4 regions of the Pseudomonas sp. HD6422 genome follow, and region 2 is predicted to be linked to each of the others. Evidence: predicted binding sites of a transcription regulator. Region 2 holds the regulator's gene; each other region holds the start of a gene.
The links. Region 2 encodes FliA, which starts transcription of late flagellar genes. Its sites were predicted from a motif close to CTAAAGTTTNNNNNNNNNNNGCCGNTAA; they were not measured.
Positions count from the first base shown of each region.

Region 1: KY379_RS01395 (methyl-accepting chemotaxis protein) is a predicted target of FliA. The motif match lies at 2,038-2,065, and genes of this name have one in related genera.
Region 3: KY379_RS18870 (flagellar protein MotY) is a predicted target of FliA. The motif match lies at 2,161-2,188, and genes of this name have one in related genera.
Region 4: KY379_RS27485 (methyl-accepting chemotaxis protein) is a predicted target of FliA. The motif match lies at 3,322-3,349, and genes of this name have one in related genera.

Region 1 is NZ_JAHWIW010000002.1:19,449-27,086, forward strand. It holds gene KY379_RS01395 (methyl-accepting chemotaxis protein) at 34-1,953, opposite strand; gene KY379_RS01400 (neutral zinc metallopeptidase) at 2,163-3,044, opposite strand; gene pcaH (protocatechuate 3,4-dioxygenase subunit beta) at 3,229-3,948, shown strand; gene pcaG (protocatechuate 3,4-dioxygenase subunit alpha) at 3,959-4,564, shown strand; gene trmA (tRNA (uridine(54)-C5)-methyltransferase TrmA) at 4,606-5,691, opposite strand; gene KY379_RS01420 (NCS2 family permease) at 5,688-6,983, opposite strand; gene KY379_RS01425 (MFS transporter) at 7,266-7,638, opposite strand, start outside.
Region 2 is NZ_JAHWIW010000032.1:8,993-16,630, reverse strand. It holds gene flhA (flagellar biosynthesis protein FlhA) at 1-1,394, shown strand, start outside; gene flhF (flagellar biosynthesis protein FlhF) at 1,406-2,713, shown strand; gene fleN (flagellar synthesis regulator FleN) at 2,812-3,654, shown strand; gene fliA (RNA polymerase sigma factor FliA) at 3,651-4,391, shown strand; gene KY379_RS21160 (chemotaxis response regulator CheY) at 4,495-4,869, shown strand; gene KY379_RS21155 (protein phosphatase CheZ) at 4,888-5,676, shown strand; gene KY379_RS21150 (chemotaxis protein CheA) at 5,689-7,638, shown strand, end outside.
Region 3 is NZ_JAHWIW010000026.1:34,163-41,800, reverse strand. It holds gene KY379_RS18875 (argininosuccinate synthase) at 1-1,063, opposite strand, end outside; gene KY379_RS18870 (flagellar protein MotY) at 1,190-2,125, opposite strand; gene pyrC (dihydroorotase) at 2,255-3,301, shown strand; gene rnt (ribonuclease T) at 3,361-3,972, shown strand; gene KY379_RS18855 (peroxiredoxin) at 4,034-4,636, opposite strand; gene KY379_RS18850 (bacterioferritin-associated ferredoxin) at 4,850-5,071, shown strand; gene bfr (bacterioferritin) at 5,272-5,745, shown strand; gene grxD (Grx4 family monothiol glutaredoxin) at 5,817-6,152, opposite strand; gene KY379_RS18835 (molybdopterin oxidoreductase family protein) at 6,244-7,638, opposite strand, start outside.
Region 4 is NZ_JAHWIW010000035.1:43,678-51,315, reverse strand. It holds gene KY379_RS22275 (branched-chain amino acid ABC transporter permease) at 1-536, shown strand, start outside; gene KY379_RS22270 (ABC transporter ATP-binding protein) at 533-1,333, shown strand; gene KY379_RS22265 (ABC transporter ATP-binding protein) at 1,330-2,049, shown strand; partial or broken gene KY379_RS27490 (cache domain-containing protein) at 2,109-3,131, shown strand; gene KY379_RS27485 (methyl-accepting chemotaxis protein) at 3,444-4,001, shown strand; gene KY379_RS22255 (LysE family transporter) at 4,031-4,648, opposite strand; gene KY379_RS22250 (TonB-dependent siderophore receptor) at 4,771-7,212, opposite strand; gene KY379_RS22245 (FecR domain-containing protein) at 7,321-7,638, opposite strand, start outside.

The DNA.
Region 1 (7,638 bases), on a different contig from region 2:
CATCGTCGGCTTGCCGGCGATGCGGTCAGATGGTCACACGCGGAACTGACTGACCAGCATCTGCAGATGTCCACCCAGGCGCGCCAGCTCGACGCTGGAAGCCGCCGTTTCTTCGCTGGCCGCAGCGGTTTGCTCCGACACATCGCGCACGTTGAGAATGCTGCGGCTGATTTCCTCGGCCACTGCGCTCTGTTGCTCGGCCGCCGCGGCGATCTGCTGGTTCATCGACTGGATGCTGGAGACCGTGCTGGTGATGTTCTCCAGCGATACACCCGCCTTGCGCGCCAGTTCCACGCTACTGTCGGTCAGGGTGCGGCTGCCCTGCATGGCATTGGCCACCTGCTGGGTCCCGGACTGCAGGCCGGCCACCAGCTCCTCGATTTCCTCGGTCGACTTCTGCGTGCGTTGGGCCAGCCCGCGCACCTCGTCGGCAACCACGGCAAAGCCGCGCCCGGCTTCACCGGCCCGGGCCGCTTCGATGGCGGCGTTGAGCGCCAGCAGATTGGTCTGCTCGGCCACCGACTTGATCACGTCCATCACACTGCCGATCTTCTGGCTTTCCTGTTGCAACAGGTTCATGGCCTCGGTGGAGCGATGGACCTCCTCGGCCAGGCGCTCGATCTGGCTGATCGCCTCGCCCACCACGCGATCGCCGGCACGGGCTTCGTCGTCGGCGCCGGTAGCCGCATGAGAAGCTTGCTCGGCGTTGCGCGCCACTTCCTGAACGGTCGCGGCCATTTCATGCATCGCGGTGGCGACCTGGTCGGTCTCGACCTTCTGGCTGTTGGCGCCGGCGCTGGTCTGCTCGGTGACCGCCGACAGTTCTTCGGCGGCGCTGGCGATTTGCGTCACGCCATCGCGGATGCCGCTGATCAACTCGCGCAGGGTGGTACCCATGTGGCTGATGCCCTGCTGCAGCACGCCCAGTTCGTCACGGCGGGTCACGCGCAGGTTCTGGGTCAGGTCGCCGCTGGCGATCTTCTCCACGGCCTCCAGGGTTTCACGCAGCGGACGTGTGATCTGGCGGGTGATGACTACCGCCGCGAGCACGCCGACCAGCAGCGCCAGCAGCGTGGCGATGATCTGCAGGCTGCGGGCCTCTGCGCTCTCAGCGTCGCGGCGCTCGATCTGGATCTGGTACAGGGCATCGCTGCGCTTGACGATGTCGGCACCCTGGACAGTCATTTCGGCGCGTGCGGTGGTGATCTGCGCGATGGCATCGCGGAACTGGCGCACGGCATCGCGGTAGGCCTCAACGGCCTGATCGAGGGCTTGCAGGCGGGTCGAGTCGTCAGGCAATTGGCGCTTGAGGCCGTCGATGCCGAGCAGGGCGGCGTCGAGCTGACCGAGGGCCGCTTTTTCGTTGGCGGCGCTGCTGTCGGCGATATAGCCGCGCACGTCGATGCGCACCTGCAGCAGTTGCTGGCGAGCCTTGCTGATCAGTTGGTACTGGGTCAGGCGTACGCTGTCGACTTCCGGTCGGGTCATTACATCCTGGGTAAGGGCTTCCATGGACTGGTCGGCGCTCGCCGCCGACTGGTTCATGGCCTCGCGGGCGGCCCGGCTGCTGTTGTAGCCGACCCGCATGGCGTTCAGCGAGACCTTGTAGGCATCGATGGTTCCGCCGAGCTCCTGCAGCAGCTTGACGTTGGCTGGGCTGACGAAGGTGCTGACCAGGTGTTGTTGCTGTTTGCTGAAGACATCCAGCTTGGCCAGGGTATTGGCCGCTGCGGCGTCGTCGCCGTTGGCGATCATGTATTGCAGGCGCGCCACGCGCAGGTCGGTCAGGTCTTTATTGAGCTGGCCGATGTCGCCCATCCAATTGCTACGGTCGATCAGGCTGCCCAGGCTGTTCCAGCCAGTCAGGGCCAGCAAGCCGGTCAGGACCAGGACCAGGCCGAAGCCCAGGCCCAGCTTCAGGTTGACGCTGATATTGGCAAACCAGCTGTTCATGCACGCTCTCCAGAAGTTATTCGCTCACTTGATCGTCGATCGCAGGGCGTTGTTGTTCTGAGAGCCTGCCGAATCGTGCAGCAGTTATCGGCAGGTCAGCGCGAAGCTGAAACGCTTTTTCAGCAGATATGTAACAAGACGAAAACGTTTGCGCGGAGTTTGCGGAAGCATTCGCGGCGCGAACCGCCGCGAATGGAGGCCAAGAGCGTTCAGAGACTACGCGCGCTGAAGGTATCGCAGCTGTTTACGTCTCCCTGGGCGAACCCGGTCTTGAACCAGCGCACCCGCTGGGCGGAGGTGCCATGGGTGAACGAATCAGGTACCACGCGACCCTGGCCCTGTTGCTGCAGGCGGTCGTCACCGATGGCATTGGCTGCGTTCAACGCTTCCTCGACGTCGCCGGGTTCAAGCCAGTTCAGGCGCTGTTGCGCCTGGTAGGCCCAGACCCCGGCCAGGCAATCGGCTTGGAGCTCCTGACGCACCAACAGGCCGTTGTCGCCCTCCATGCGCTGCCCGGCACGACGTGCGGCGTCGACTTTGGCCGAAACACCCAGCAAGGTCTGTACGTGATGGCCGATTTCATGGGCGATGACATAGGCCTGGGCGAAATCCCCGGCAGCGGCGAAGCGGGTTTCCATCTCGCGGAAGAACGACATGTCCAGGTATACCCGTTGGTCAGCCGGGCAATAGAACGGACCCACGGCCGCCGAGGCGAAGCCGCAGGCGGAATTCACCTGGCCGCTGAACAGCACCAGCTTGGGGTCGCGATACTGTTTGCCTGCCTGGGAAAACAGCGCCTTCCAGGTGTCTTCGGTGTCGCCCAGTACCGAGGCGACGAACTCGGCCTGTTCGTCGTTGGCCGGGGGGGCTTTGCCCTCCACGGCGGTAGGGGCTTGCTGCTGTTCCATCTGCCCGGCGAGCTGACCAAGGATCTGCAATGGGTCCTGCCCGGTGATCCAGCCGATGCCGACGATCAAGAGGATGGCCCCCAGGCCTAATCCTTTCCCGCCACCAAAGCGCATGCCGCCACCACCGCCTTCCCCACGGGCATCGACGACATTGTCGCTACGCCGGCCTTTTCGCCAATCCATGAACGCTCTCCAAAATCGTGAAACATGAAGACATAGACTAGTTCACCCGGGCCAAAGGCACTAATACATAACCATTTGGTTATGGAAAGGCGCGCGGAATTCAATTTCTCTCTTGGAAAACCTATTCGAAACTGCAAGTCCCCTGCAGAGGGGGCTTCACATAATTCCAAGAGAGGAAAACGGCATGCCCGCCCAGGACAACAGCCGCTTCGTGATCCGTGATCGCAACTGGCACCCCAAAGCCCTGACGCCCGACTACAAGACGTCCATTGCCCGCTCGCCGCGCCAGGCATTGGTCAGCATCCCGCAGTCGGTAAGCGAAACCACCGGCCCTGACTTTTCCCACCTGGGCTTCGGTGCCCATGACCATGACCTGCTGCTGAACTTCAACAACGGTGGCTTGCCGATCGGCGAGCGCATCATCCTGGCCGGCCGTGTGCTCGACCAGTACGGCAAGCCGGTTCCCAACACCCTGGTGGAAATCTGGCAGGCCAACGCCGGCGGCCGCTATCGCCACAAGAACGACCGCTACCTGGCCCCGCTGGACCCGAACTTCGGCGGCGTCGGTCGTTGCCTCACCGACCGTGACGGTTTCTACAGCTTCCGCACCATCAAGCCGGGTCCGTACCCATGGCGCAATGGCCCCAACGACTGGCGCCCGGCACATATCCACGTGTCGGTGAGCGGCCCGGCCATCGCCACCAAGCTGATCACCCAGTTGTATTTCGAAGGCGATCCGTTGATCCCGCTGTGCCCGATCGTCAAGTCGATCGCCAATCCCGAAGCAGTGCAGCAGTTGATCGCCAAGCTCGACATGGGCCATGCCAACCCCATGGATGCCCTGGCCTACCGCTTCGACATCGTGCTGCGCGGCCAGCGCAAGACCCACTTCGAAAACTGCTGAGGAACCCGCCATGCCAATCGAACTGCTGCCGGAAACCCCTTCGCAGACCGCCGGCCCCTACGTGCACATCGGTCTGGCCCTGGAAGCGGCCGGCAATCCCAAGCGCGACAAGGAAATCTGGAACCGTCTGGCCAAACCCGAAGCGCCGGGCGAGCACATCCTGCTGATCGGCCACGTGTACGACGGTAACGGGCACCTGGTGCGCGACTCGTTCCTGGAGATCTGGCAGGCCGACGCCAATGGTCAGTACCAGGATGACTACAACCTGGAAAACGCCTTCAACAGCTTTGGCCGCACCGCCACCACCTTCGATGCCGGTGAGTGGACCGTGCACACGGTCAAGCCAGGTGTGGTGAACAACGCCGCAGGTGTGCCGATGGCACCGCACATCAACCTCAGCCTGTTCGCTCGCGGCATCAACATCCACCTGCATACCCGGGTGTACTTCGATGATGAGGCCGAGGCCAATGCCAAGTGCCCGGTGCTCAACTTGATCGAGCAGCCGCAGCGCCGCGAGACCTTGATCGCCAAGCGTTGCGAAGTGGATGGGAAGACGGCTTACCGCTTCGATATCCGCATTCAGGGGGAAGGGGAGACGGTGTTCTTCGACTTCTGAGTGGTACCCGGGGCCGCTAAGCGGCCCCGGGCATCTCCGGATCAGCGCCGAACCAGCAACACCCCACTCTCCATATGGTGGGTATAGGGGAACTGGTCGAACAATGCGCAGCGCTCGATGCGGTGAGTGTCCTGCAGTTGGGCGATGTTCGCCGCCAGCGTCTCGGGGTTGCAAGAGATATACAGGATGCGCTCGAAGCGTCGAGTCAGCTCGCAGGTGTCCGGGTCCATCCCCGCGCGCGGTGGGTCGACGAATACCGTGCCGAACGCATAACTCTTCAGGTCAATGCCTTCCAGCCGACGGAACGGGCGGACCTCGTTCAGTGCCTGGGTCAGCTCTTCGGCCGAGAGCCGCACCAGACGCACGTTGTCCACGCCATTCTCGTCAAGGTTGCTCAAGGCGGCGTTGACCGAGGTCTTGCTGATCTCGGTCGCCAGCACCTGACGCACACGGGTGGCCAGTGGCAGGGTGAAGTTGCCGTTGCCGCAATACAGCTCCAGTAGATCGTCATCGCGCTCGCCGATGGCCTCGTAAGCCCAGCTCAGCATCTTCTGGTTCACCGCGCCGTTGGGTTGGGTGAATGCGCCTTCAGGTTGGCGGTAGCTGAACACGCGCCCGGCCACGTCCAGTTCTTCCACCGCATAATCGCGACCGATCACCACACGCTTGCCTTTGGAACGGCCGATCAGGCTCACCCCGAGCTGGTCGGCCAACTGCCGGGCAGCCACTTCCCAGGCCTCGTCCAGCGGGCGGTGGTAGCACATCGTGACCATTGCATCACCGGCCAGGGTAGTCAGGAACTCGACCTGAAAGAGACGGTTGCTCAGGTCTTCGCTGGCCTGCCAGGCGGCTTTCAGGCGCGGCATCAGGTCGTTGATACTTTGGCTGGCGATGGGGAAGTCGTCGATCAGGATCGCCTTGTGCTTCTCACCTGGGGCGAACATAGCGTAGTGGCGCTGGCCATCCTCGCGCCACAGGCGAAACTCAGCGCGTAGGCGATAATGCTCGCGCGGCGAATCGAACACGGCCGGCTCCGGCGCGCCGAAGGGCGCCAGCAGCTCGCGCAGGCGTGCGACCTTGGCGTCCAGCTGGGTAGTGTAGGAGGAGGGATCGAAGACGGCACTCATGCGTTGAACCAGCCCAGCTTGATGACGAACAGGATGGAAAGGATCACCAGCGCCGGATTCAGGTCGCGGTGGCGGCCGGAGATCAGCTTGACCGCGGTCCAGGCAATGAAACCGAAGGCGATGCCGTTGGCGATCGAATAGGTCAGCGGCATGGCCAGGGCTGTCACCACCACCGGAGCGGCCTCGGTGACGTCGTCCCAGTTGATTTCCGCCAGGCCAGAAGCCATCAACACCGCGACGAACAGCAGTGCGGGTGCGGTGGCGAAGGCCGGCACGCTACCGGCCAGCGGGGCGAAGAACAGCGCCAGCAGGAACAACACTGCCACCACGATGGCGGTCAGGCCGGTGCGGCCACCGGCACTCACGCCGGCGGCGGATTCGATGTAGCTGGTGGTGGTCGAGGTGCCCAGCAGCGAACCGGCCATGGCGGCGGTACTGTCAGCGATCAGTGCGCGGCCCATTTTCGGCATGTGGCCGTCCTTGCCCATCAGCCCGGCGCGCTTCGCCACGCCGATCAGGGTGCCGGAGTTGTCGAACAGGTCGACGAACAGGAAGGCGAAGATCACGCTGACCAGACCGACGTCCAGGGCGCCCTTGATATCCAGCTGAAGGAAGGTCGGGGCCAGCGAAGGCGGCATCGACACTACGCCGCCGAACGGCGTCACGCCCATCAGGATCGAGGCGACGGTCACTGCCAGGATACCGATCAGCACGGCGCCACGGACCTTCAGCGACTCCAGGCCGACGATCAGGAAGAAGCCCAGGGTTGCGAGGATTGGCGCGGGCTGCTTAAGGTCGCCCAGGCCCACCAGGGTCGCGGGGTTATCGACGACGATGCCTGCGTTATGCAGTGCGATCAGCGCCAGGAACAGGCCGATGCCTGCAGCGATCGCCGAGCGCAGCGGCAACGGGATGCTGTTCACGATCCATTCGCGAATGCGGAAGATCGACAGCAGGAAGAACATCACGGCCGAGAGGAACACCGCACCCAGTGCCACCTGCCAGGTGTGGCCCATGTGCAGAACCACGGTGTAGGTGAAGAAGGCATTCAGGCCCATGCCCGGCGCCAGCGCGATCGGGTAGTTGGCGATCAGGCCCATGGTCACCGAGCCGATGGCCGCAGCCAGGCAGGTGGCGACGAAGATTGCACCCTTGTCCATGCCGGTTTCGCCGAGAATGCTCGGGTTGACGAACAGGATGTAGGCCATGGCCAGGAACGTGGTGACACCGGCGAGAATCTCGGTGCGCACGTTGGTGTTGTGTGCTCTTAGTTGAAACAGCCTTTCCAGCATGCCCGCTCCCCAAGGCGCCCGGGGCGCCGTGAATGTATCGACCCCATCAGCAAAGCACAGTGCGTACTGGATACGCAGGTTTTGTGTGGGGCGGAAAAAAGCCGCGCATCATACCAGCATGCGGGGCGGGGGCCTATGGCCGTTGGGGGGATGGGGCTGATGGTATCGATACCGGCCTCTTCGCGGGGCAAGCCCGCTCCCACAGGTACTCCTGAACTTCACCATCTTTGGTGATCTTGTGGGAGCGGGCTTGCCCCGCGAAGAGGCCGGTACAGGCATACATCAACCGTTGTGCAGCCTGTCCCGCTTGGCCAGGGTCGGAAACAGTTTTATCCACACCCCCGTCACCACCAGTGTCCCCACGCCCCCGAGGACCACAGCCGGCACCGTGCCGAACCAGTGCGCCGTGACCCCGGACTCGAACTCGCCGAGTTGGTTCGAAGCGCCGATGAACAGCCCGTTCACCGCACTGACCCGACCCCGCATCTCGTCCGGCGTCTCCAACTGCACGAAGGCACCACGGATCACCATGCTGATCATGTCTGCCGCGCCCAGCACCACCAGCACCGCCAGGGAGAACCAGAACGAGGTCGACAACCCGAAGGCGATGGTCGCCACGCCAAAGATGCCGACGGCAGTGAACATCGTCCGCCCG
Region 2 (7,638 bases):
CCATCGGTGACGGTTTGGTGGCGCAATTGCCATCACTGCTGCTGTCCACCGCCGCTGCGATCATGGTTACCCGTGCCTCGGGTTCCGAGGATATGGGCAAGCTGATCAATCGGCAGATGTTCGATTCGCCCAAAGCCCTGGCCGTGTCCGGCGCGCTGATGGTGGTCATGGGCTTGGTGCCAGGCATGCCGCACATCGCCTTCCTCAGTCTGGGCTTGCTGGCGGGCGGCGGTGCCTACCTGGTGTGGAAGAAGCAACAGGCGACCAAGGCGGCGGCGCAAGCCGAAGCCAAGCGCCAGCAGGATCTGCTGCCTTCGCCGCAGCGGGCGATGGAAACCAAGGAACTGGGCTGGGACGATGTCACCCCGATCGACATGATCGGCCTGGAAGTCGGTTACCGGCTGATCCCGTTGGTCGACCGCAATCAGGGAGGTCAACTGCTGGCGCGGATCAAGGGGGTGCGCAAGAAGCTGTCCCAGGACCTGGGCTTCCTCATGCCGACCGTGCACATTCGCGACAACCTCGACCTGCAACCCAGTGCCTATCGCCTGACGCTGATGGGCGTGATCCTCTCCGAAGCCGAGATCTACCCGGACCGTGAGCTGGCGATCAACCCAGGTCAGGTGTTCGGCACGCTGAACGGCATTGCCGCGCGTGATCCGGCGTTCGGCCTGGAGGCGGTGTGGATCGATGTCGGTCAGCGCGCCCAGGCGCAATCGCTGGGCTATACCGTGGTCGACGCCAGTACCGTGGTCGCCACCCACCTCAATCAGATCCTGCAGAAGCACTGCCACGAACTGATCGGCCACGAAGAGGTTCAGCAATTGCTGGCGGTATTGGGCAAAGCTTCGCCGAAACTGGCCGAAGAGCTGGTGCCGGGTGTCATTTCGTTGTCGGGGCTGCTCAAGGTACTGCAAGCGCTGCTCGCCGAGCAGGTGCCGGTGCGAGATATCCGCAGCATTGCCGAAGCCATCGCCAATAACGCTGGCAAGAGTCAAGATACCGCCGCGCTGGTCGCCGCAGTGCGCGTCGGATTGTGTCGCGCCATCGTGCAAAGCATTGTCGGCACTGAGTCCGAGCTGCCTGTGATCACCTTGGAGCCAAGGTTGGAACAGATTTTGCTCAATAGTCTGCAAAGGGCCGGACAAGGTCAGGAAGAAGGTGTTCTTCTGGAACCGAGCATGGCCGAAAAGCTGCAGCGTTCGTTGATCGAAGCGGCCCAGCGTCAGGAGATGCAAGGCCAGGCGGCCATCCTTCTGGTGGCAGGCCCGATCCGCGCCATGCTGTCGCGCTTCGGTCGCCTGGCCGTACCGAATTTGCATGTTCTGGCGTATCAGGAAATACCGGACAACAAGCAAGTCACCATCGTTGCCACCGTGGGCCCAAATGGCTGAGGTAGTGGGTTATGCAAGTTAAGCGTTTTTTCGCCGCCGATATGCGCCAGGCCATGAAGCTGGTTCGTGATGAGCTCGGCTCCGATGCCGCCATCATCGGCAACCGTCGCATCGCCGGTGGCGTCGAACTCACTGCCGCGCTGGACTACAAGCTGTCGGCCCTGGCGCCGCGGGTACCCAATGCCGAGCTCGAGGAAGAGCTGCGCAAGACGCAGTCGCGTATCGCCTCGGCCCAGGCCGAGTTGGCCAGCCGCGAAGGCGAGGCCTTGGGGAACCGCCAATTGTTCGCCGGCCAGTCGCTGACCGCCGCCGAGCCGTTGATCGAGCCCCATGTCGATGAGCCGGTGGCACCAGCGCCGGCACCGGCTGCGGCGGTCGACCCGCGTCTGTTCGATGCCATGCGCTCGGAGCTCTCGGGCCTGCGTGAACTGCTCGAAGTGCAGCTCGGCTCGCTCGCCTGGGGGCAGTTGCAAGGCAATCAGCCGCAGCAGGCCAACCTCTGGCGGCGCCTGTTGCGCATCGGCCTGTCCGGGCCGATCGCCCGACAACTGCTCGATCTCACCCAGGGCATCGAAGAGCCGCGCCAGGCCTGGCGCATGCTGCTGGCACACCTGGCGCGGATGATCGAAGTGCCTGAGGTCGAGCCGATCGAAGAGGGCGGGGTGATCGCCATGGTCGGCCCGGCCGGCATGGGCAAGACCACCACGCTGGCCAAGCTGGCGGCGCGCTATGTGCTCAAGTACGGCCCGGCCAATGTCGCGCTGGTGAGCATGGACAGTTTTCGCATCGGCGCCCAGGAGCAGCTCAAGACTTTGGGCCGTATCCTCAACGTGCCGGTCACCTATGTCGATCCGGGCGAGTCCTTGGCCCAGGCCCTGGAGCCGCTGCTGCGCAAGCGTGTGGTGCTGATCGACACCGCTGGCCTGCAAGCCAGCGATCCGGCTCTGCGTATGCAACTGGAAACCCTGGCCGGGCGTGGCATCGCTGCGAAGAATTACCTGGTACTGGCCACCACCAGCCAGAAGCAGGTGCTGACGGCCGCCTACCACAGCTACAAGCGCTGCGGCCTGGCTGGATGTATCCTGACCAAACTCGATGAGACGGCGAGCCTCGGCGAAGTGCTGAGCCTGGCCATCAGTCATGAACTGCCCGTGGCCTATCTGACCGATGGCCCGCGCATTCCTGACGACCTGCACTTGCCGCGCAAGCACCAACTGGTGAGTCGCGCCGTCAGCGTGCAGATGCAGGACGAGCCCAGCGAGGAGGCCATGGCCGACATGTTCGCTGATCTCTATCACAACCCGCGCCGTGCGGGTTGAAGGCAAGACATGTGCAAGACAGCTATACCAAAGTACCTACACCCAGGGGCCTGCACGCTTGCCCCTCGTGTGGCCCAGGTCCAAGCGAGACAAGGTAAATAACAGATATGGGTAGCATGCACCCCGTACAGGTGATCGCCGTGACTGGCGGCAAAGGTGGCGTCGGCAAGACCAATGTTTCAGTGAATCTGTCACTGGCATTGGCCGAGCTCGGCCGCCGCGTCATGCTGCTGGACGCCGACCTTGGCCTGGCCAACGTCGACGTGCTGCTGGGGCTGACCCCCAAGCGCACCATCGCCGATGTCATCGAAGGCCGTTGCGAACTGCGCGATGTCCTGCTGCAAGGTCCCAACGGTGTGCGCATCGTACCGGCGGCCTCGGGCACGCAAAGCATGGTGCACCTCGCGCCGGCCCAGCACGCTGGCCTGATTCAGGCCTTCAGCGAGATCGGCGACAACCTCGACGTACTGGTCATCGACACCGCTGCCGGTATCGGTGACTCGGTGGTCAGCTTCGTGCGGGCCGCCCAGGAAGTGCTGCTGGTGGTGTGCGACGAACCCACCTCCATCACCGATGCCTACGCACTGATCAAGCTGCTCAACCGTGACTATGGGATGAGCCGTTTCCGCGTCCTGGCCAACATGGCGCAGAGTCCCCAAGAGGGGCGCAACCTGTTCGCCAAGCTGACCAAGGTGACCGATCGCTTCCTCGACGTGGCCCTGCAGTACGTCGGCGCCGTGCCCTACGACGAATGCGTGCGCAAGGCGGTGCAGAAGCAGCGCGCGGTCTACGAGGCCTTCCCGCGCTCGAAATGCGCCTTGGCGTTCAAGGCGATCGCGCAGAAGGTCGACAGCTGGCCGCTGCCGGCCAACCCGCGTGGCCATCTGGAATTCTTCGTCGAGCGCCTGGTGCAACCCAGCAGCGCGGGGCCGGTGTTATGAACGCCAGCGGCTTCAAGATGTACAGCAAGGCGTCCAAGGATGCCCAGTACGAGCTGATCGAGCGCTATGCGCCGCTGGTCAAGCGTATCGCTTATCACCTGCTGGCACGCCTGCCGGCCAACGTCCAGGTCGAAGACCTGATTCAGGCCGGCATGATCGGCCTGCTGGAAGTGGCCAACAAATACGATGCCAGCAAGGGTGCGAGCTTCGAAACCTACGCTGGCATCCGCATCCGTGGGGCCATGCTCGACGAGGTCCGCAAGGGTGACTGGGCACCCCGCTCGGTGCACCGCAACACTCGCATGGTCAGCGACGCGATGCGCGCCGTCGAAGCAAGAACGGGACGTGACGCTAAAGATCACGAGGTTGCTGCCGAACTCCAATTGAGTCTCGATGATTACTACGGGATTTTGAACGATACCTTGGGTAGTCGCCTGTTCAGCTTCGACGACCTGTTGCAGGACGGCGAGCACGAAGGGTTGCATGAGGACGGCGCCAGTGGCCAGGTCGAGCCTTCGCGGGATTTGGAAGAAGAGCGCTTCCAGGCTGCCCTGGCCGATGCCATCGCCAACCTGCCGGAGCGCGAGCGCCTGGTGCTGGCGCTGTACTACGACGAGGAGCTGAACCTCAAGGAAATCGGTGAGGTGCTGGGGGTCAGCGAATCGCGTGTCAGCCAGTTGCATAGCCAGTGCGCCGCGCGTCTGCGCAGCCGCCTTGGAGAATGGCGGGCACGTTGAGCCCGGGGTCGTTGCAGTCGTTTGCCGTTGTACCGAATTGATTGAGTGCGTGCTCGCAGGCGAGCGCGTTTGAGACTGCTTGGAGGTCTAATTGAACAAAGACATGAAAATCCTCATCGTTGACGACTTCTCGACGATGCGGCGGATCATCAAGAACCTGTTGCGTGATCTGGGCTTCACCAATACCGATGAAGCCGATGACGGCACCACGGCGCTGCCGATGCTCGAAAGCGGCCACTACGACTTCCTGGTGACCGACTGGAACATGCCGGGTATGTCCGGTATCGACCTGCTGCGCAAGGTGCGCGCTCACGAGCGCCTCAAGGGCATGCCGGTGCTGATGGTGACTGCCGAGGCCAAGCGCGACCAGATCATCGAAGCGGCCCAGGCCGGCGTCAATGGTTATGTGGTCAAGCCGTTCACCGCCCAGGTGCTCAAAGAAAAGATCGAGAAGATCTTCGAACGCGTCAACGGCTGAGTCACGTCAGGGGGCGCCATGGAACCATCACATTCGTCTTTGGGGGAGTTCGAGTCGACCCTGAAGAAACATGCCGAGGAATTGGTCGAGAGCCTGGAAAAGGGTCGTTTCGGCGATGCGGTGCAGCTGATTCACCAGCTGAACCAGACCCGCGACCGCGGCCTGTACCAGGAAGTCGGCAAGCTCACCCGCGAGCTGCACAGTGCGATCGTCAGCTTCCAGATCGACCCGCGCATGCCGCAGGCCGAGGAAGTTTCGCAGATCACCGACGCCACCGAGCGCCTGTCCTACGTGGTGAAGCTCACCGAGGGCGCCGCCAACCGCACCATGGATCTGGTGGAGCAGGGCACTCCGGTGCTCAACGAGCTGGCGGCCGAGGCGCAGAACCTGAGTGTCGATTGGCAGCGTTTCATGCGCCGCGAAGTCGCTGCGCCGGAGTTCCGTGACCTGGTCAAGCGCGTCGACAGTTTCCTGACGCATAGCGCCGAGGGCAACCGCCAGGTCGCCGGCTACCTCAACGACATTCTCCTGGCCCAGGACTACCAAGACCTCACTGGCCAGGTGATCAAACGGGTCACCGCATTGGTGACCGAAGTCGAAAGCAATCTGCTCAAGCTCGTGCTGATGGCCAGTCAGGTCGACCGCTTTGCCGGTATCGAACATGACCATCAACAGCTGCGCGCTGAAAAAGATCAAGAAAAACATCCGACTCGGGGTGAAGGTCCGCAGATTCATGCCGATAAGCGTGAAGACGTCGTATCCGGTCAGGATGACGTCGACGATCTGCTGTCCAGCCTGGGTTTTTAAGGAGCACGTTTAATGAGCTTCGGCGCCGATGAAGAAATCCTTCAGGATTTCCTGGTAGAAGCCGGCGAAATTCTTGAGCAACTGTCCGAGCAACTGGTCGAGCTGGAAAGCCGGCCCGACGATGCCGACCTGCTCAATGCGATCTTTCGCGGTTTCCACACTGTAAAAGGGGGCGCCGGCTTCCTTCAGCTCAACGAGCTGGTGGAGTGCTGCCATATCGCCGAGAACGTGTTCGACATCCTGCGCAAAGGTGAGCGCCGGGTCGACGCAGAACTGATGGACGTGGTGCTTGCCGCGCTCGATACGGTCAACAGCATGTTCGGCCAGGTGCGCGAGCGCAGCGAAGTGACCCCGGCCACCCCGGAGCTGCTGGCGGCGCTGTCGCGCTTGGCAGAGCCAGCTTCGGCCGACGAGGCCCCCGCGGTCGCCGAGCCCGAGGCTGTACTCGAGGCCCCCGCAGCGCAAGAGGACATCACCGACACCGAGTTCGAGCAACTGCTCGACTCGCTCGATGCGGTCAAGGCCGAAGCGGCTGCTGCTGAGCTCACGCAGGGCGAGGCTGCCGGTGGCGAAGGTGACGAAATCACCGACGCCGAGTTCGAGTCGCTGCTCGACCAGTTGCACGGCAAGGGTCAGTTCAGTGCCGAAGCGGTCGCCAGCGAGTCGCCCGCGGTCGCCAAAGAGCCGGCCAGTGACGAGATCACCGACGAAGAGTTCGAGTCGTTGCTCGACCAGTTGCATGGCAAGGGCACCTTCCAAGCCGATGCCCTGACGACGGCCAGCGCCGCAACGGCAGAGCCCGCTGCTGGCGGTGACGAAATCAGCGACCATGAATTCGAAGCGCTGCTCGATCAATTGCACGGCAAAGGCAAGTTCTCCGGTGAGGCGGTCGCAGCGCCGGCGCCTGCCGCCGTGGCCAGCAAGCCCCAGGCCAAGCCTGAAGCCAAGGCCGAGCCCAAGCCTGAACCCAAGCCGGCTGCTACTGCTCCGGCAGCGGTCGCCAAGCCTGCTGCGCCGGCCCGTACCGCTGCGCCGGTGGCGGAAAAGCCGGTGGCCAGCGAAGCGGAAACCACCGTACGGGTCGATACTGCGCGCCTGGACGAGATCATGAACATGGTCGGCGAACTGGTGCTGGTGCGTAACCGCCTGGTGCGCCTGGGCCTGAACAGTGGCGACGAGGCCATGTCCAAGGCCGTGTCGAACCTCGACGTGGTCACCGCCGACCTGCAGACCGCGGTCATGAAGACCCGCATGCAGCCGATCAAGAAGGTCTTCGGGCGCTTCCCGCGCCTGGTTCGCGACCTGGCCCGCCAGCTCAAGAAAGAGATCAACCTGGAACTGGTCGGCGAAGAAACCGACCTCGACAAGAACCTCGTCGAGGCCCTGGCCGACCCGTTGGTGCACTTGGTGCGCAACGCCGTCGACCACGGTGTCGAGATGCCCGAAGAGCGCGAGGCCTCGGGTAAACCCCGGACCGGTCACGTGGTGCTCTCGGCGGAGCAGGAAGGCGACCATATCCTCTTGTCGATCTCCGACGACGGCAAGGGCATGGACCCGAACGTGCTGCGCGCCAAGGCCGTGGAAAAGGGCCTGATGGACAAGGACGCTGCCGACCGCCTGAGCGAATCGGATTGCTACAACCTGATCTTCGCCCCGGGGTTCTCGACCAAGACCGAGATTTCCGACGTGTCCGGCCGTGGTGTCGGCATGGACGTGGTGAAGACCAAGATCTCCCAGCTCAACGGCTCGATCAACATCTACTCGGCCAAGGGCCAGGGTTCGAAGATCGTCATCAAGGTGCCGCTGACCCTGGCGATCATGCCGACCCTGATGGTCATGCTGGGCAATCAGGCATTCGCCTTCCCGCTGGTCAACGTCAACGAGATCTTCCACCTGGACCTGTCGCGCACCAACGTGGTCGACGGCCAGGAAGTGGTGATCGTGCGCGACAAGGCGCTGCCG
Region 3 (7,638 bases), on a different contig from region 2:
CCACGGTGACATTGCCCTTGTACAGTTTCAGACGCACTACGCCGTTCACGTTGACCTGCGAAGCGTCGATCATCTGCTGCAGCATCACACGCTCCGGGCTCCACCAGTAACCGGTGTAGATCAGGCTGGCGTACTTGGGCATCAGCTCGTCTTTGAGGTGAGCGACTTCACGGTCCAGGGTGATCGATTCGATCGCACGGTGGGCCTTGAGCATGATGGTGCCGCCCGGGGTTTCGTAGCAACCACGGGACTTCATGCCGACATAGCGGTTCTCGACGATGTCGAGGCGACCGATACCGTTGGCACCACCAATGCGGTTGAGATCGGCCAGCACGGTCGCCGGGGTCTTCTCGACGCCGTCGATGGCGACGATATCACCGTTGCGGTAGGTCAGCTCGATGTAAGTCGCCTGGTCAGGGGCGTTCTCCGGGGAGACGCTCCAGCGCCACATGTCTTCCTCGTGCTCGGTCCAGGTATCTTCCAGGACACCGCCCTCGTAGGAGATGTGCAGCAGGTTGGCGTCCATCGAGTAAGGCGATTTCTTCTTGCCGTGACGCTCGATCGGGATGCCGTGCTTCTCGGCGTAGTCCATCAGCTTCTCGCGGGACAGCAGGTCCCACTCACGCCATGGGGCGATGACCTTGACGCCTGGCTTGAGTGCGTAGGCACCCAGCTCGAAACGAACCTGGTCGTTGCCTTTACCGGTAGCGCCATGGGAAATGGCGTCTGCGCCGGTTTCGTTGGCGATTTCGATCAGGCGTTTGGCGATCAGCGGACGGGCGATCGAAGTACCCAGCAGGTACTCGCCTTCGTAGACGGTGTTGGCGCGGAACATCGGGAACACGAAGTCACGCACGAATTCTTCGCGCAGGTCATCGATGTAGATCTCTTTGACGCCCATCGCCTGGGCCTTGGCGCGGGCTGGCTCGACCTCTTCGCCCTGGCCCAGGTCAGCGGTGAAGGTCACCACTTCGCAGTCGTAGGTATCTTGCAGCCACTTGAGAATCACCGAAGTATCAAGGCCGCCGGAATACGCCAGTACGACCTTTTTTACGTCCGCCATGCCATCACTCCACGGGGTTGTACGGAAAGCGGTCGATTCTACCGGTCTTGCGCACGAATTTACAGTGGGGCGACAGCTTCTGACGACAAAGCGACAGTATCTGTCGAAGGTGCGACGGACGGCCGATCAGGACGATTTCGCTGGCGGTTGCGAGGCTTTGGCGTCGGCCGCGGGCGCCGCTTGGGCGGGTTGAGCGGGCTTCTCGACCGGCGCCACGCGATCGAGCTCGATGTTCACCCGGCGGTTGCGTGCCCGGTTCGCGGCACTGTTGTTCCTGACCAGCGGATAGCGCTCCCCATGGAAGCGCACGACGATCTGCTCTTCCGGCACGCCATGGGCCTTGAAGTAATCGGCCACGGCCAGCGCGCGTCGGCGCGAGGTATCGCGGTTGGTCAAGCGGTTGCCGCTGTTGTCGGAGTGACCATTGAGCTCGATGTGATTCACCGAAGGATCGGCCTTCAGGTAATCGAGAATCACGTCCAGCCGCGCCCGAGCCGAGGCATCCAGCTCGATACCGCCACCGGGGAAGCCGACCTGGGTCTGGCGGATCTGGTCAAAGTTCATCGGCAGCATCTTGGCCGCGCAGGCTTGATAGTCGTTGTAGGCTTTGCTGAAGCTGACTGGCAACACCCGCACTTCCATTGCCCTGCCGCCTTCGCCGGTGTAATTGCGCACCACCGTGCTGCGCCCATCGAGCAGGCCATTGATCAATCGGCTGGCCTGGCCTTGGGATGACGTGAACAACACGCCGGTGCGGGACATGCGCACCACGCCCAAATTGACATCGCCACGCCCCGGCTGCCAAGGCGCGGCCGCTGCCAGCAAGGTGGCAGAGCCGGCACCCAGCACATTGCTGGCCGAGCGCAGCTGGAACACCGGCTGTTCACCTGCCCGACGCACGAACTCGCCACTGCCGAAGCCGTCGATCGGCTGGATCAGGCGACATTCGAACTGATCGCCTTCGACCGTCCAGGCGACATTTTCCATGCGGGTCTGGAAGGTCAGCGCGCCCGCCGGAATGCTGGCGAACAAGGTGAACAGGGCTAGATAACGCTGGCGCACGGGCGGCTCCACTTATTTGACGGCTTACCTGGAGGCTATCGGGCGCTTGGCGGAAAACTTGAAGCCCGTGCTCGGCCCAGGGTTTTCCGGTAGCATTGGTCCTTGAGTTCGACCCGCCTGGAATCCCCAATGTCCGATCGCCTGACCCTCCTGCGTCCCGACGACTGGCACATCCATCTGCGTGATGGTGCCGTCCTGCCTCATACCGTTGGCGATGTGGCGCGTACCTTCGCCCGTGCCATCATCATGCCCAACCTGGTTCCGCCGGTACGCAATGCCGAAGAAGCCGGCGCCTATCGCGAGCGCATCCTCGCCGCTCGCCCGGCCGGCAGCCGCTTCGAGCCGCTGATGGTGCTGTACCTCACCGACCGCACCAGCCCAGAGGACGTCCGTGCAGCGAAGGCCAGTGGCTTCGTGTACGCCGCCAAGCTGTACCCGGCCGGCGCCACCACCAACTCCGACTCCGGCGTGACCAGCATCGACAATATTTTCCCCGCGCTCGAGGCACTGGCCGAAACTGGCATGCCGTTGTTGGTGCACGGTGAAGTCACGCGCAGCGAGATCGACGTGTTCGACCGCGAGAAGCGCTTCATCGACGAGCATCTGCGCCGTGTCGTCGAGCGTTTCCCGACCCTGAAGGTGGTGTTCGAGCACATCACCACCTCCGACGCCGCGCAGTTCGTCAGCGAGGCCCCGGCCAACGTCGGCGCCACCATCACCGCCCAACACTTGCTTTACAACCGCAACCACATGCTGGTTGGCGGCATCCGCCCGCACTTCTATTGCTTGCCGATCCTCAAGCGCAACACCCACCAGGTGGCGTTGCTGGACGCGGCCACCAGCGGCAATCCGAAGTTCTTCCTGGGCACCGACTCCGCCCCGCACGCACGCCACGCCAAGGAAAACGCCTGCGGTTGCGCCGGTTGCTACACCGCCTATGCGGCGATCGAGTTGTACGCCGAAGCGTTCGAACAACGCAACGCACTGGATAAACTCGAAGGCTTTGCCAGCCTCCACGGCCCTGCCTTCTACGGCCTGCCGGCGAACACCGACACCATCACCCTGGTCCGCGAGGAGTGGACCGCCCCGGACAGCCTGCCGTTCGGCGAGCAGACCGTGGTGCCGCTGCGCGCGGGCGAGCAACTGCGTTGGCGCCTGCTGGAGGACAACGCGTGAGCGAAGACCTCTACGAAGACGATCAGGATGTCCAGTCGGGCAGCGCTTCACGCCACCCCATGGCCGAACGCTTCCGCGGCTATCTGCCGGTAGTGGTGGACGTCGAGACCGGCGGCTTCAACAGCGCCACCGATGCCTTGCTGGAAATCGCCGCGGTGACCATCGGCATGGACGAGAAAGGCTTCCTGTTCCCGGAGCACACCTATTTCTTCCGGGTCGAGCCGTTCGAAGGCGCCAATATCGAGCCGGCAGCGCTGGAGTTCACCGGCATCAAGCTGGACCATCCCCTGCGCATGGCAGTGAGCGAGGAAAGCGCCCTGACCGACATCTTCCGTGGCGTGCGCAAAGCGCTCAAGGCCAACGGTTGCAAGCGGGCAATCCTGGTCGGCCACAACAGCAGCTTCGACCTGGGTTTCCTCAACGCGGCAGTGGCACGCAACGACATCAAGCGCAATCCGTTCCACCCGTTCTCCAGCTTCGATACAGCCACCCTGGCCGGACTGGCTTATGGCCAAACCGTATTGGCGCGAGCCTGTCAGAGCGCAGATATCGACTTCGATGGTCGTGAGGCGCACTCGGCACGCTACGATACCGAGAAGACCGCCGAACTGTTCTGCGGCATCGTCAACCGCTGGAAAGAAATGGGCGGCTGGCGCGACTTCAACGATTGAAGCTGCACCTTGAAGCAAAAAAAACCGGCCATCGAGGCCGGTTTTTTTATGCGCTCGGCAATTACAGCTTGCCGGCGTTCTCGCTCAGGTAAGCAGCGACGCCTTCTGGCGAAGCGGTCATGCCCTGGTCGCCTTTCTTCCAATTGGCAGGGCAGACTTCGCCGTGCTCTTCGTGGAACTGCAGGGCGTCGACCAGACGCAGCAGCTCGTCCATGTTACGGCCCAGTGGCAGGTCGTTGACGATCTGCGAACGGACAACGCCGTTCTTGTCGATCAGGAAGGCACCACGGAACGCTACACCGCCTTCGGACTCGACGTCGTAGGCCTTGCAGATTTCGTGGGAGATGTCGGCAGCCAGGGTGTACTTGACCTGACCGATGCCGCCATTGTTGACCGGGGTGTTACGCCAGGCGTTGTGGGTGAAGTGCGAGTCAATCGAGACACCGATCACTTCCACGCCACGGGCGGCGAAGTCAGGGATGCGGTTGTCCAGGGCGATCAGCTCGGACGGGCAGACGAAGGTAAAGTCCAGCGGGTAGAAGAACACCAGGCCGTACTTGCCCTTGATGGCCGAGGCCAGGTTGAAGCTGTCGACGATCTCGCCGTTACCGAGGACGGCCGGGACGGTGAAATCGGGGGCTTGTTTGCCAACGAGTACGCTCATTGTAATCTCCTGATGAGGGTGAAGAACCGTTTGCCGGGCCAAGCGGAAAGGCCAGACATCCAACAAAGGCCGACCATCATACACGGCTTCTCATGACAGGCCGAATCGAACCGCCGGTCGCTCAAGCACGGCGCTCCCGCAAAGCCCTTTGACAAGCATTCTCATTACCATTACTCTCCAACCCATCGACTCAACCAGCGATGGTCCGACTTTATGTATGTGTGTCTTTGTGTCGGCGTGACCGACGGCCAGATCCGCGATGCGATCTATGAAGGATGCTGCAGCTACAAGGAAGTTCGAGCCGCGACCGGCGTCGCCAGCCAATGCGGCAAATGCGCTTGCTTGGCCAAAGAGGTGGTGCGCGAGACCCTGACGAGTGTGCAGGTAAGCCAACAGGCGGCCCTGCCCTACCCTGTGGAATTCACCGCTGCCTGAATTGCCCGATTTCAAAGAACCGGACCCTGCGTCCGGTTTTTTTATGCCTTAAATTCAATAAGTTAGGCTACCAACGCGGTTCACAAACATTCTTATTCCTATTAATTTTCACTTATTATTCAAGAACTTAGGTTTGACAGCCCTTACTATCGGGCTCAAACTTCCTGCATTGGCACTCATCTCAAGGGCAGGAACCCGCAATGAAAGGCGACGTAAGCGTCATCCAGCATCTCAACAAGATCCTCGGAAACGAGCTGGTCGCAATCAACCAGTATTTCCTGCACGCCCGTATGTACGAAGACTGGGGCCTGAACAAGCTCGGCAAGCACGAGTACAAGGAATCCATCGACGAGATGAAGCACGCTGACAAACTGATCAAGCGTATTCTGTTCCTCGAAGGCATTCCTAACGTTCAGGACCTCGGCAAGTTGTTGATCGGCGAACACACCAAGGAAATGCTCGAGTGCGACCTCAAGATCGAGCAGAAAGGCCTGGTCGACCTCAAGGCGGCCATCGCCCATTGCGAAACACAAGGCGACTTCGGTTCGCGTGATCTGCTCGAGGACATTCTGGAGTCCGAGGAAGAACACATCGACTGGCTGGAAACTCAGCTGGGGCTGATCGACAAGATCGGCATCGAGAACTACCTGCAGTCGCAGATGGGCGAAGAATGATTCGCACACGCTGACTCGAGGCATGAAAAAACCCGCTCATGGCGGGTTTTTTCATGCCTCGGGAATGAGGATCAGGCTTCGGAAGCCTTGGCCTTGGCGGCAGCGTCCTTGATCAGGGTCTGCAGCTCACCCTTTTCGAACATTTCCAGCATGATGTCGCTGCCACCGACCAGCTCACCGGCAACCCACAGCTGTGGGAAGGTCGGCCAGTTGGCGTACTTGGGCAGGTTGGCGCGGATTTCCGGGTTCTGCAGGATGTCGACGTAGGCGAACTTCTCGCCACAACCCATCACGGCCTGCGAAGCACGCGCAGAGAAGCCGCACTGCGGAGCATTCGGCGAGCCTTTCATGTAAAGCAGAATGGTGTTGTTGGCAATCTGCTCTTTGATCGTTTCGATGATATCCATGTAGCACCTCGGCTGAACTTTCCGACGCAAATGTCGGCACGGTGACGCATTGTAACGGAAACCCGATCAGCATGCTCGGCCTTACCGTTCATCAAGCGGCACCGACCTGCACAGGGACGCCATTGAGCGCCGCGTTGCCCGATACCCGATCGCGCAGACGTTCATCGGTCAGGTCGTTGGCACTCACCCCAGGTTGCGTCTGGGCCACCTGCAACCTCACGCCCTGGCGTCCGTGGCCGAATCCATGGGGCAGGCTGACCACCCCAGGCATCATGTCCTCGCACGCCTGCACCTCGACTTCCAACGTCCCCGTACGCGAACGCACGACGACCCGCTGGCCATCCTGCAAGCGCCGTTGCTGCAGGTCGAATGGGTGCATCAGCAAATGATGACGCGGCTTGCCTTTTACCAGGCGGTGGAAGTTATGCATCCATGAATTGTTGCTGCGCACATGGCGGCGTCCGATCAACAGCAGTTCGTCGGGTGCAGCGGGGGCCTGCCGGCCCAGCCGCTGCAGATCGTCCAGCAACACCTGCGGTGCGACCTCGACCGCTCTACTGGCCGTCGCCAGGCGTGCCGCGAGGTTGGCACGCAGTGGTCCAAGGTCGAGCCCATGGGGGTAGTGGTCCAATGCCTGCAGGGACAGATTCCAGGCCGAATCCTGACCATAGCGCCCACTGCGTAGGGCTTGATCGATCATCCGCGCCGGCGGGACGGTCGGCTTGAGCTCCAGCCCGGCCCGTTTGGCAAAGGCCTGGGCCAGGCCGACGAAGATTTCCCAGTCGTGCAGCGCACCCTCCGGCTTGTCCAGGATCGCCCGGTTGAAGCGGGTGACGTTGCGTACCGCCAGCAGGTTGAAGGTCGTGTCGTAATGATCGTTTTCCAACGCCGAGGTCGAGGGCAGGATCAGGTCGGCATGGCGGGTGGTTTCATTGATGTACAGGTCGATGCTGAGCATGAACTCCAGCCCTTCCAATGCCTTGTCCAACTGCCGCCCATTGGGCGTGGACAGCACCGGGTTACCCGCCACCGTCACCAGGGCGTGCACCTGGCCTTCGCCGGGGGTGAGGATTTCCTCGGCCAAAGCGGCCACCGGCAGCTCACCGCCATATTCAGGCAAACCGGAGACGCGGCTCTGCCAGGCATTGAAATGCCCCCCCGAGGTACTCGCCACCAGGTCCACCGCCGGTTCGGTGCAAAGCGCCCCACCCTCTCGATCAAGATTGCCCGTGACCAGGTTGATCACCTGCACCAGCCAGTGACACAGCGTGCCGAAAGACTGGGTCGAGACGCCCATGCGGCCATAACAGACCGCTTTGTCAGCCGCCGAGAAGTCGCGGGCCAGCTGGCGTATGCTGGCCGCGTCGATGCCGCAATGCGCACTCATCGACTCGGCATCGAACGCTGCAATGCCAGAGCGCAACGCCTGCAACCCTGCGATCGGCAGGTGCGAGCCGCGGACCAGGCCCTCATCGAACAAGGTGTG
Region 4 (7,638 bases), on a different contig from region 2:
GTGCCCAGGGAATAGGCGCCATCCCGACCTTGTTCGAGGGCGGCGGCTTCCTGTTACTGATGCTGGCGTTGCTTTGCGTGGCCACGCTGCTGTGCCGGCGTCTGGCCGATGGACGCTTCGGGCGTGCCTTGCGCTTGATGCGCGAGGAGCCGCAACTGGCGGCTTGCATGGGCTATGACCTGACGTCGCTGAAGTCGCGGGCGATCATGACCGGTGCCGCGCTCACCGCCATCGCCGGTTCGCTGTACGCCCACTTCATGAGCTATGTCGGCCCTGATTACCTGCTCGCCTCCGAGACCTTCCTGCTCTGGACCATGTTGATGATCGGCGGGCTGGGCAATCTGCGCGGTGTGTTGCTGGGCGTGTTGCTGGTCCAGGCTGCCTACAGCCTGGTGCCGTTCGCCAAGGACTACCTGGGCTTCGATTCCGATTTGGCCGGTGCCCTGCGTCTGGGCTTGATCGGTGTGATCCTGCTGGCCTGCCTGATGTGGCGCAGCGAAGGCCTGATCCCTGAAAAAGTAAGGAAGATCGCATGAGTGCTTCTCGCACCAACCTGCTCAGTGTGCGTTCGGTCGCCAAAGCGTTTGGCGGCAATCAGGTGCTGCGTGACGTCAGCTTCGATGTGCAGCGAGGCGAAATCGTCGGCCTGCTGGGTCCCAACGGCTCGGGCAAAAGCACCTTGCTCAACTGCATCACCGGCTTCGAAGCGGTCGATGGCGGTGTCATCGCCTTGGGCGGTCAGCGCATCGAGCGGTTGCCCGCTCACCGGATCGTCCGCCACGGTGTCGCTCGCACGTTCCAGTTGCCATCGATGCCCACCAAGATGTCGGTCTTCGAAGTGGCGCTGGCGGCCAGCGCCGCTCAGCACGGCGTGTTCGCCACATTGCTGGGTACGCCGGCGCTGCGCCGCGCCGAGGCAGAAGCTCGGATCAAGGCTGAAGGATTGATCGACGCTTTATTGCTCGGGGCGGTACGCGATCTACCCGCATCGGCATTGTCGGGTGGGCAGAAGAAACTGCTCGGGATCGTCTGCGCGTTGATGGGTGAGCCTGAACTGGTACTGCTCGACGAACCGACCGCCGGCGTGCATCCCAACCTGCGTCGTGATCTTGTCCAGGCACTCAAGCGCCTCAACAGCCAGGGCATGACGCTGGTCATCGTGGAGCACGACATGCACTTCATTCGCGATGTCTGCAGCCGCTGCGTGGTGCTCGACCGGGGGGAGATCGTCGCCAGCTGCAAGCCGGACAAGCTCGCCTCCAACGAGCGGGTGATCCAGGCCTACCTGGGTGGTCGCCATACCCCACAAGCCCTCGAGGAGAATGCGCCATGATCGAAGTGAAGGACGTCGTCGCCGGCTACAGCACCGAGGTGGATATCCTGCGAGGCATGACCTTGCAGGCCAAGGCGAAGGAAATCGTCACCTTGCTGGGGCCCAACGGCTGTGGCAAGAGCACCCTGCTCAAGACCATCGCCGGCTACCTGCTGCCGCGCCAAGGCCAGGTGCTGCTGGAGGGGCGTGATGTGTCGCGGGTGCCGGTGCACGAGAAGATCCGTCGCTGCCGGTTGGGCTTCGTGCCACAGACCGACAATGTCTTCGCCAACCTGACCATTGCCGAGAACCTCAACGTGGGCGGCCATCATCAGGGCAAGCAGGACAATCAGCAACGCATCGAGGAACTGTGCACGGCGTATCCGATTCTGGCGAAGAAATTCAACGCCCCGGCCGCGTCGATGTCCGGAGGCGAGCGGCAGATTCTGGCACTGGCCCGGGCGCTGATGCCGAGGCCGCGTCTGCTGCTGCTCGACGAGCCCTCGGCGGGGTTGTCGCCAAAGGTCTTGCTGGAAGTGTTCGAAGCCATCGAGCTGATTCGCGCCCAGGAGGGCGTGACCATCCTGATGGTGGAGCAGAACGCGATGGAGGCCCTGCGGATCTCCGACCGCGCCTACGTGCTGTCGCTGGGGAGTGTGGCGTTGACCGGCAACGCCCGCGAGTTGATGCACGATCCTCAAGTCAGCGAGTTGTACCTGGGTGGTCGGGTCGCCTGACGTGCAGGTGGGGATGTCTGGCCGCGCAGCTGCCTGCGCGGTCCATTTTTGAGCGTTTGATGATGAAATTCAGCCACAAGATCCTGCTGGCCGCTGCCCTGGTCGTGATCAGTGCATTCGCCTCGTTCACCTTGTTCAACTACCTGTGGCAGCAGCGCGTGCTGGCTCGCGAGCTGCAGAGCCAGCTCCGCGAAGTCGGTGCGCTGTCTGCCGAGAGCATTCAGAACTGGCTGGGTGGCCGTGTGTTGCTGGTGGAAAGCCTGGCGCAACGTCTGTCGGCCGATACCGGCGAGGCGGCGGTGGAGCAGGCGTTCGACCAGGATGTCCTGAAAAGTACGTTCAATATGGTTTACCTCGCGCGTGCCGATGGCAGTTTCAGCATCCGCCCGCAACAGGACATGCCTGCCGGCTACGATGCTCGCCAGCGCGACTGGTACCAGCGCGTACAGGCACGCAACGACAGTGTGTTGACCGAGCCCTATGTCAACGCCGCCACCCAGGAAATGATCATGGCCGTCGCTGCCCCCGTGGTGCGCTCCGGTGAACTGGTGGGGGCAGTGGGCGCCGGCATGCCTATCGATACCCTGGTGCAGATCATCGGCAGTGTCGATCTGCAGGGCAAAGGTTATGCCTATCTGGTCAACGGTGCCGGTAAGATCCTGGTGCATCCGCAGACCGAGTTGATCAACCGCCGTCTGGATGAACTGGACCCGGCGCAGCCGCTCAAGGTCAGTCGGCAGTTGCAGGAACATCAAGTCGCTGGCCGGGCTCGTGTCGATACCTTCATTCCGGTCGCGGGCCTGCCGGGGGCAGATTGGTACGTCGGGCTATCGGTCGATCGGGATCTCGCCTACCAGTCCCTGCGTGACTTCAGTCGCTCGGCGATGATCGCCATGTTGGTTTCCGTCCTGCTGGTCATGCTGGCCCTTGGCGCGTTGCTGCGCCTGCTGCTCAAGCCGCTTCTGCACATGACCGTGGCGATGCAGGACATCGCTGCAGGCGAAGGCGATCTGACCCAGCGTCTGCCTGCTGCCGGACGTGATGAGCTGTCGCTGCTGGCGCAAGCATTCAACCGCTTCGTCGAGCGGATGCAGAGCACCATCGGCCAGGTCGCCAGCGGCAGCGTCGGCGTCGATGAAGGTGCGCGCAGCGTGGTCCAGGCCAGTCAGAGCACGTTGCACCAGTCAGACGCTCTGGTGCAACGCAGCGACAGTGTCGCCGCTGCCATCGAGCAGCTCGGAGCAGCCGCCCAGGAAATCGCCGGCAATGCTGCCAACGTTTCGCTGCAGAGTGCCGAGGCGCGTAGCCAGGCCGAGCAAGGCCAACGCATCCTCGGTGAGGGCTCGATTGCGCTGGATGCCCTGGCCGCCCAGGTCGACAGCGCCCGGGCCAGCATGGAGCAGTTGGGTGGCCAGACTGAGGCCATCGGCCAGATTCTCGAGGTCATCCACGGCATTGCCAAGCAGACCAACCTGCTCGCCCTCAACGCGGCCATCGAGGCCGCGCGGGCCGGGGAGGCTGGTCGTGGTTTCGCCGTGGTGGCCGACGAAGTGCGACAACTGGCCCATCGCAGCCAAGGCTCGGCGCAGGAGATCCACACCATGATCGAAGCCTTGCAGGCTGGTGCCCGTGAGTCGGTTGCCGCGATGGTCGCCAGTCACGCCCATGCCCAGAGCAGCGTGGCGGTCATCGCGCAGGCCTGCGACGGTATCGGCACGGTGATCGGGCGTCTGGTCGATATCGACGAGATGAACCAGTCAGTGGCTGCCGCTACCGAGCAGCAACGGACGGTAGTCGAGTCGATCAGTCGCGAGGTGGGCGAGATTTCGACGCTCAATCAACAGGTGCAGGCCAGCCAGCAGCAGGCGTTGCAGGTGTGCGAGCGCTTGGACGGGCGCTCGGCGCAGTTGCGCCGCCTGGTGGACAGTTTCCGCATCGTGCAGCGTGGCTGAACGCCGAATACCATTCCCGAGGGAATGCCTCAGCGCATCGCCACCAGCTTGATGCCAAACCCCAGCAGGCATACCCCCGCCAGCCGCTCGAACAGGTTCGCAATGCGTGGGTTGGCGCGCATGCGTTCGGCCAACAGGTGGGTCAGCACCACGGCGAGCAGCCCGTACAAGAAGGTCACCACGGCCACTGTCAGGGCCAGGAAGCCGAAGGTCACCAACCCTTGGTGCTTGACCGGATCGACGAACAGGGGAAAGAACGCCATGTAGAACATGATCGCCTTGGGGTTGAGCAAGGTGATCATCATCGTCTGGCGCAAGTAATGGCCGTGGTCCATGCGGCTGGCGCGCGGTGCGCCGCCCGGCTTGCTCAGCAGCATGCGCAGGCCCAGGTACGCCAGGTAGGCCGCGCCGGCCCATTGCACCACGTGGAACGCGGCAGGGTAGGCGGCGAGCAAGGTTGCCACGCCAGCCACCGCCAGCCACAACAGCACCTGGTCACCGAGGATCACCCCACAGGTCGCGGCCATGCCAGCCTTGATACCGCCCTTGCCGGTGGCGGTGATCAGGGCGAAGTTGCCTGGGCCAGGAATGGCCAGGACGATGATGAAGGCAATGACGAACGCGCCGTAGTCGGTGACGCCGAGCATGGAAACTCCTGTAGGGCAGTGCGAAAGCACCTAGATTATCGTGCTTTCGGTTGCCCGTCAGGCCACAAGCCATGATTCATGGGGGCTGTCGCACTTTAGGTAGTTGCTGCGCGAGTGACCGGTTACCAGTGCAGCGAAACGGTCCCTAGCAGCGTGCGCTCCTCGCCCCAGTAACAACGTCCGGCATTGTTGCAGCCGGCCACGTACTCCTTGTCGAACAGGTTGCGTGCATTGACCTCCACCGACCAGTTCTCGTCGATCTCGTAGCCGACCTTGGCGTCCACCAGGGTCACGTCGCCGGTGTCGAGCGTGCCGTACAGGGTTGCAGGTGTGTAGGCGAAAGTGCTGTCGAAGTGACGCACGCCGCCACCGATCTGGAGCCCCTTGAGCAAGCCGTCGCGGAATCGGTAGGTGCTCCATACCGACGCCTGGTTGCGCGGCACGCCGGTCATCTGATGGTCCTCGTACAGCGACCCGGCCACGTCCTTGGTGATGCGCGAATCCGTGTAAGTGTAGGCGGCGGTGAGGTTGAGGTTTTCAGTGATGTCGCTGTTCAGTTCCAGTTCCACGCCTTTGGAGCGGCTGGCGCCGATCTGGCGGTAATCGCCCACGGCCGAGTCGAACAGCACATCGTCCTTCTTGCGCAGGTCGTACACCGAAGCGGTGACGGTGGTGTTCCAGCCTTTGGGCTCGTACTTGATACCCACTTCGTACTGTTCGCTGGTGGTCGGATCGAGCGGCCCGCTGCTACTTTCGATCTGCTGGGTCGGCGCAAAGGCCGTGGAATAACTGAAGTACGGCGACAGGCCGTTTTCGAACTGGTACATCACCCCGGTCTGCCAGGTGAACTTGCTGTCCCAACTGTCCATGTCGGCTTCTGCATTGAGGGTACCGGCCTTGTTGCGGAATTGGCTGTTGACCCGGTCGAGGCGCCCGCCCAGCAGCAACACCCACTTGTCCACCTTGGTTTGCAGCTGGCTGTACAGGCCATACATGGTCTGTTCGAGCAGGGCGTTCTGCACCGCGAATGGGGTGCTCGGCTTGCCACCCCAGACCGGGTTGAAGACATCGATGGTGCCGCCGAAGCCTGCGTCCCAGTCCTGGTTGAACGAGGTGCGGTCCAGGCTTGCACCCATCAATACGGTGTTTTCGAACGCGCCGCTGGTGAAGTGGCCTTCGAGTTGGTTGTCCAGGGAGTAGGCGATGGACTTGTTGTAGCGATCATAGGCCTGGTTGGTAAGCGTGGTACCGAAGCCACCCTCGTCGAGGGTGCCCGGCCACATTTCCTGGCGGTCGATGCGCGACTGCAGGTAGCGCGAGTTCTGGCGAAATTGCCAGGTGTCGTTGAAACGATGGCTGAACTCGTAGCCCAGGCTCCAGGTTTCACGCTCGAAATTGTCCCAGTCCGGGTTGCCGGAAAGCTGATCCTTGTCGATCTTGCCGTTGGGGTTGTGCAACAGCGTACCGGCGGCCGGGTAGCCGAGCTCCATCAGGGTACGGTCGCGCTGGTAGGTGGCCAGCACGGTCAGGCTGTTGAAGTCGTCGAAGTTCAGGGTCAGCGAAGGGGCGAGGTACAGGCGGTCATCAGGCTGGTGGTCGATCTGCGTGTCGGACTTGCGGCCCATCATCACCAGACGGCCGAGGATGTTGCCTGAATCGGACAGGGGCCCAGACACATCGACACCCAGCTGCCGGCGGTTGTGCGAGCCGTAGCTCAGTTGCACTTCGCCCCGCGGGTCGGCGGTCGGGCGCTTGCTCACCAGGTTGACTACGCCGCCTGGAGCGTTTTCGCCATACAGGATCGAAGTCGGGCCGCGGAACACCTCCACCCGCTCCAGGCCATAGGGTTCGCTGCTGGTGTCGTAGCGGTTGCCTTGCACGCGCAGGCCGTCGCGCAGCAGTCCATAGCCATAGTCGGTGGCATTGAAGCCGCGGATGAAGAACAGGTCACCCGCCTGCCCATCACCGCCGGCGAAGGGTGGCGAGAAAATCCCCGGCACGTAGCCGAGCACCTCGGTCAGGGTTTGCGATTGCTGGTCGTCCATGCGTTGGCGGGTCACCACCGAGACCGAGCGCGGCGTGTCGGCCAAGGCACTGCTGGTCTTGCTGGCGGTGCTGCTAGCGACCGCGCGATAGCCGCTGTCACCCTGACCGTTGCTGGCGAGCAGTGCGGCAGCGTTGACGGCGGTGGCGTCCAGTTGTAGGGCGTTGTCTTCGGCGAGCGGATGCAGCACGTAACCGGTGTTGCCCTGAGGCACGGCTTGCAGGCCGCTGCCCTGGAGTAGTTGGGCCAGTCCTTGGACAACACTGTAGCGACCTTGCAGGCCAGGGCTGCTCTTGCCGGCGGCCAGTTCGTTGCTGCCCGCGAGGTAGATGCCGGCCTGGCTGCTGAATTGGTTGAGAGCGGCTGCCAGCGAGCCGGGGGCGATGTCGAACAGGGTTTCGGCGTGAACTACCTGTTCGGCCAGGGCCGGTGATGCCGGCAGCATCAGCGGCGCGGCGGCGCAAAGAGAAAGCGGCGCGGCAAGCGCCAGGCGAAACGCGGGGTGGAAAGGCGTCGGCATGCGGATCCCTGGAATCGTTACGGTGGGTTGATGTGGCTTACGGGAGGTAAACCGAACGAGACGGGAAAAAGGGAACCAGCCGTTTGCTATTTTTTCTCGAACCGCCGTTCACGCGGGCTCCACAGTGACCCACCAAGGCGTCAATCGCTGTACCCGGATCGGCAAGGCCGCTTGCAGCAATGCCAGCGCACGGTCGGTGTCGTCGAGGGGAAACGCCCCCATCACCGACAGCTGCGCCACTGCCGGGTGCCAGCCAAGATGCCCATGCCGATAGCGCCCCAGGGTCTGCAGCAAGTCTGCCAGGGGCATGCCCTCGGCATTGAGCCGCCGGTGAATCCAGGACTCCCCCGCGCTAAGTGCCGGGCCGATGGCACCTAAGCCGCGGGCGTTGAACGCGAGTTGCTGGCCGGCCTGTACCACGCAGCG